Linked DNA regions of Labilibaculum antarcticum. The protein of the gene in region 2 interacts with the protein of the main gene of each other region in a pairwise test. Links are inferred from orthologs where the notes say so. Each region holds a gene or a part of one and is shown on either strand. Other genes may lie near its edges.

Region 1 (3,317 bases), 2.6 Mb from region 2 along the record:
ATGCCAGAGACTATAAAAAACACAAAAGCCAATCAATAATATTGATTGGCTTTTGTTAGTGACCCGTGGCGGACTCAAACCGCCGACCTTCAGAACCGGAATCTGACGTTCTATTCAACTGAACTAACGAGCCATTTATGTCTGCAAATTTAGAAAAATATTTTGTTCTGCATCGCATGCAATCCTATTCCTGCAAATAAATATAATTTACAGCTTTAATCTTATAGGCCTAAACCATTAAAGCCCAATTTTTAATAAAATAAGACTTACTACTAAAACTCGCTAAATATTTATAAACTTTTGCTAATTTTGCGCTTTGAAAGCAAGAAATAACCATATTTTATCAATATTAGCATGGAGTACAACTTTAAAGAAATAGAACAAAAGTGGCAGAAGTATTGGACCGAGGAGAAAACATACAAAGTTGAGGTTGATTCAGAGAGACCAAAATTTTATGTGCTCGATATGTTCCCATACCCTTCAGGTGCTGGTTTGCACGTTGGTCACCCACTGGGATATATTGCTTCGGATATATATTCTCGCTATAAAACTTTAAAGGGGTTTAATGTACTTCATCCAATGGGATACGATGCATATGGTTTGCCTGCAGAGCAATATGCGATTCAAACAGGTCAGCATCCTGCTGTGACTACTGAGACTAATATTAAAAGATATCGCGAACAATTAAATAAAATTGGATTTTCATACGATTGGGATCGTGAAGTGCGCACCTGTCAGCCTGAATATTATAAATGGACTCAGTGGGCATTTATTCAAATGTTCAACCATTTCTTTAATAATGATATTGAAAAAGCAGAATCCATTGAATCTCTAATTTCAAAATTTGAGTTCGAAGGAAATGTGAATGTAAATGCAGCATGTTCCGAAACGGAACCTTTTTCAGCAGAGGAGTGGAAAGCTTTTTCGGATAATGAAAAACAAGCCACTCTTTTAAATCACCGTTTGGCTTATTTGGCCGATACAATGGTGAACTGGTGTCCTAAATTAGGAACCGTTTTAGCTAACGATGAGGTGAAAGATGGTCTTTCTGCAAGAGGAGGATATCCTGTTGAGCAAAAAAGAATGCGTCAATGGTCATTGCGTGTTTCTGCTTATGCAAAGCGTCTTTTAGATGGTATGGAAACTTTAGAGTGGACAGATTCTTTAAAAGAGATTCAAAAAAACTGGATTGGTCGTTCTGTTGGTGCTGAAGTAAACTTTGGTGTGAAAGGTTCAGATATCAAAATGGAGGTTTTCACCACTCGTCCAGATACTATTTTCGGCGTTACTTTTATGGTATTGGCTCCGGAAAGTGATTGGGTAAAGGAATTAACAACTCCAGAATATCAGGCAGATATTGATGCCTATATCGAGGCAACGAACAAAAGAACGGAAAGGGAGCGACTAGCCGATGTTAAAACGATTAGCGGTGCATTTACCGGTGCGTATGCAATTAATCCTTTTACAGGCCAAGAGATTCCTATTTGGATAAGTGATTACGTGTTAGCTGGATATGGAACGGGTGCAATTATGGCCGTTCCTGCTCATGATAGCAGAGATTACGCTTTTGCGAAGCATTTCGACTTGCCAATTATTCAGGTGGTATCAGGTGGGGATATTTCAGAGGAATCTTACGATGCAAAAACGGGTAAGTCAATGAACTCTGATTTCTTAAACGGATTAGACGTTAAAGATGCTATTGTTAAGGCAAATGAGGAAGTTGAAGCAAGGGGGTTAGGAAAGAAAAAAATTAACTATAGACTGAGAGATGCTATATTCTCTCGTCAAAGATATTGGGGAGAACCTTTCCCTGTTTATTTTAAGGATGGAATGCCCCAAATGATGGATTTGGACAAGCTTCCTTTGAAATTACCTGAGATTGATAAATACTTGCCTACAGAGAGTGGAGAACCACCTTTGGGACGCGCTAAAAATTGGGTAACCGAAGATGGATATCCAATTGAGTTGAATACCATGCCTGGCTTTGCAGGATCATCAGCATATTACTTACGCTATATGGATCCTCGCAACAATGATGCTTTGGTTTCTACCGAAGCGAATGAGTATTGGCAGGATGTTGATTTGTACATTGGAGGTACAGAGCATGCTACGGGTCACTTAATTTATTCTCGTTTTTGGAACAAGTTCTTATTTGATATCAACGAAGTTTGCAAAGATGAGCCATTTAAGAAATTGATTAATCAGGGAATGATCCAAGGGCGTTCAAATTTCGTTTACCGAGATAAAAAATCAAACAAATACGTTTCTCACGGATTAATAAAGGAATACGATACTACAGCCATTCACGTTGACGTGAACATTGTGAAAAATGATGTTCTTGATTTGGAAGCTTTCAAAAACTGGATGCCGGAATATAAAGATGCTGAATTCATATTAGAAGATGGGAAATACCATTGTGGTTGGGCTGTTGAGAAGATGTCTAAATCCATGTTTAATGTGGTAAACCCTGATGTGATTGTTGAAGAATATGGAGCAGATACACTTCGTTTGTACGAAATGTTCCTCGGACCATTAGAGGCTCATAAGCCTTGGGATACAAATGGTATTGATGGCGTGCACAAATTCTTAAAGAAATTATGGAGATTGTTCCATAATGAAGCTGGTGAGTTTGAATTGACAAATAGTCAGCCTACGCCGGACGAATTAAAGGTTCTACATAAAACCATTAAGAAAATTCAAGATGATATTGAGCGTTTTTCTTTTAATACCTCAATTTCAGCATTTATGATTTGCGTGAATGAATTCTATACTTTGAAATGTAACAATAAGGCGATTTTTGAAGATCTGTTAGTAATTCTAGCTCCTTTCGCGCCTCATGTTGCCGAAGAGCTATGGGGTTTGTGTGGAAACACAACCAGTATTACGAAGGCCAGGTTTCCTGAGTTTAATGAAAGTTTTGTTCAGGAAAACAATCATAAATATCCCGTCTCGTTTAATGGTAAAATGAGGTTTATTTTGGAGTTGCCCATAGATCTAAGTAGGGATGAAATTGAAAAAGAGGTTCTTTCTCTGGAAAAATCTCAAAAATGGATTGAGGGAAAAACGCCCAAGAAAATTATTATTGTTCCTAACAAGATCATTAATATAGTAGTTTAGATAATAAATTAGACAAATAAGTAATAAGCTTTAAGCTTTGTTGACTATTTGGCAACAGAGCTTAAAGCTTTTTTTATATACGATATGAAAATAAATTATTCTGAAATAAGATCCCTGTTAATAATTACACTTGGGATGGCAATATACACCTTTGCTTGGTCTGCTTTTTTAATCCCGTCGGGCATAATTGGTGGTGGAGT
Region 2 (2,970 bases):
TGTTACGACTGATTTGAACGGTGCACAGGTAATCAAATTCGGGAAACCGAATGCCATAGGTTTCTAAACAAGCCCGAAGCACCGATACATCAAAACTGGCATTGTGAGCAATCACCATTTCTCCATGCAAGTAGTTTTCCACCTCTTCCCAAATGTAATTGAAGCTGGGTTCGTTCGTCACATCTTCCTCTGTAATTCCGTGAATACTAACATTCATTGGATGAAAATACATTTCCGGCGGCGAAATCAACCAATCTTTACTTTCAACAATTACTCCATTCTCAACACGAACCAAACCAAGCGAGCAAGCTGAATTGCGTTGTCCGTTTGCTGTTTCAAAATCTATTGCGGTAAAATTCATTTATTTAAAATCTAAATGGTAAAGGAAATAAGAACTAAAACTTTTAATTTTGTGCTAACTGCTAACTGCTAACTGCTAACTGCTAACTGCTAACTGCTAACTGCTAACTGCTAACTGCTAACTGCTAACTGCTAACTGTGCATTCCAATCATCTCCAGAAATTCATCTTCTGTTTTTATTCCGATGCCCAATTTTTCGACTTTTTCAAATTTGCTCGGGCCAACTTTTTCGCCAGCCAAAAGGAAGCTTGTTTTCTTCGATATGGAACTCACATTTTTCCCGCCGTGAAGTTCGATCATTTCCTTTAACTCATCTCTGCTGAATTTTGAGAAACTACCGGATATAACAATGGATAATCCTTCCAAAGTATTGCTGGCATTCTCATTTTCAACAATTTTCCTCTCCAATTGCAAGCCAAATTCTTTTAATTGGGCAATTAAATTTTGATGGTATTCGCCCGAAAAATATTCTACGATGCTTTCAGCAATTTTCACTCCAATTTCATCTACCTCAATTAATTCTTCGAGAGTAGATGCTGCCAATTTGTCGATAGAAGGAATCGCTTTGGCCAATTTTTTGGCCACTGTAATTCCAACATACCTAATTCCCAAAGCATACAAAACTCTTTCGTAAGGAACCTGCTTCGAATTTTCAATGCTGGTCAATATCCTCTCGGCAGATTTATCGCCCATCCGTTCTAAAGGAATAATATCTTCTTTAGTAAGACTATATAAATCAGCAATATTTTTTATTAATCCTTTCTGAAAAAGCAGGTCGATGGTTTCTTCGCCCAATCCATCAAAATCCATGGCGCGTCTACTAATAAAGTGTTCTATTTTTCCTTTAATCTGTGGCGGACAGCCCATATCATTCGGACAATAATGATTTGCTTCACCTTCTTTACGAACCAAATTGCTACCGCATTCGGGGCATTCCTCAATGTATTTAATTGCCTGTGCTTCCGCAGATCTTTCAGAGATTTCCACCCCAACAATCTTTGGGATAATTTCACCGCCTTTTTCTACATAAACAGTATCATTTTCGTGCAAATCTAAATTTTGAATAATATCTGCATTGTGCAAAGAGGCTCTTTTCACCGTTGTACCTGCCAATAGCACCGCAGTTAAATTGGCAACAGGTGTAATCGATCCGGTTCTACCCACTTGATAAGTTACTTTTTCTAATTTTGTGGATACTCTTTCCGCTTTGTATTTATAGGAAATTGCCCAGCGAGGCGATTTAGCCGTAAAGCCTAATTCCTCCTGCATATCCAGCGAATTTACTTTAATTACAATTCCATCAACTGGCACAGGTAAGCTGTCGCGATTTTCGTCCCATTCTTTAATGAATGCAATTACTTCGTCGATATTTTTGCAGATAGCTGTGTTTGCCGGAATTTTAAAGCCCCAATCTTTAGCGGCTAATAAATTGCTGTAATGATTTCGGGTCGGAATTTCTTTGCCCAACAAATAATACAAGTAGCAATCTAATTTGCGCTTGGCAACTACCGATGAGTTTTGCATTTTTAAAGTACCCGAAGCCGCATTTCGGGGATTAGCAAAAGGAGCCTCCCCAATTTCTTCACGTTCCTCGTTCAAGTCATTGAATACAGCAAAAGGCATTAATATTTCGCCTCGTATCTCAAATTCTTTTGGATATCCTTTACCACTTAATTGCAAAGGAACCGATCGTATGGTTTTTACATTTGCCGTTACATCATCGCCTTTTACACCATCGCCACGGGTGACAGCTTGAACCAGTTTACCATTTTGGTAAGTCAACGAGATTGATGTGCCGTCGTATTTCAGTTCACAGACATATTCCACATCGCCATCAATTAATTTTTTAATTCGGTTCTCGAAATCGCGGATTTCTTCTTCCGAATAGGTATTGCCCAACGAAAGCATTGGGTATTTGTGCTCTACCTGATTGAATTCTAAGTTGATATCGCTCCCAACACGTTGGCTTGGTGAATTGGGATCGTTAAACTCAGGAAATTTCTTCTCCAGAGTAATTAGCTCATTCAAGAGCATGTCAAAGTCGTAATCGCTGATGCTAGGCTGCGATAATACGTAATAATTGTGATTGTATGTATGTAATTGCTCACGTAATTCTGCAATTCGAACTTGTGCTTCTGCCTGATTCATAATTGTAAAGGTCTACCGTTGTGTGAATAGATGAGCTGTGTTTTCAATAGCAAGCCCGAATGGTAAAAATAGTAAACCTTGCGGTGATTTCGCAAATGATTTTAATGATTTTTGAGATGGAGAACAGTAATTGGTGATGTGCCTGATTAAGAGCTCTTAAGTGCAGTCGTGTGGTAAGCAATTACAGGTTTGAAGCGGTGGTGTTGAAGAATCCTTATTTTTGAATAACAGATGTTTCGTCCCGGTAGCCATAGGGATCGTTCAACATGACTGTCCAAGTGAAACTTTACTTTTCGGACACCCTCTTTCATTTTACACCATTCACCGATTTTTGACCACGCTTAACCGATTTAAGCAAGTAAATGCTTTGATTTTGCGCTACTTTAGAAGTAGAAACAAAGGGAATCGAAATCTTAAAGCATAATGTCATGGATGAAAATAAAAAAAATAAAAGTTTGTTTG

The links. Proteins that work in one complex are often made in the same cells at the same time.
Region 1: the proteins of ligA (region 2) and leuS interact in binary tests that used the Escherichia coli proteins (3 or more experiments, as listed by UniProt). The link is inferred for Labilibaculum antarcticum from one-to-one orthologs.

Annotation. Positions count from the first base shown.
Region 1 is NZ_AP018042.1:2,888,803-2,892,119, forward strand. It holds leuS (leucine--tRNA ligase), read left to right. Parts: upstream 1-354; coding sequence 355-3,117; downstream 3,118-3,317. Other genes in the region: ALGA_RS11395 (YitT family protein), read left to right, coding at 3,202-3,317.
Region 2 is NZ_AP018042.1:5,487,194-5,490,163, reverse strand. It holds ligA (NAD-dependent DNA ligase LigA), read right to left. Parts: upstream 2,509-2,970; coding sequence 493-2,508; downstream 1-492. Other genes in the region: ALGA_RS21890 (LiaF transmembrane domain-containing protein), read left to right, coding at 2,937-2,970; ALGA_RS21900 (exonuclease domain-containing protein), read right to left, coding at 1-361. UniProt on the Escherichia coli protein: DNA ligase that catalyzes the formation of phosphodiester linkages between 5'-phosphoryl and 3'-hydroxyl groups in double-stranded DNA using NAD as a coenzyme and as the energy source for the reaction.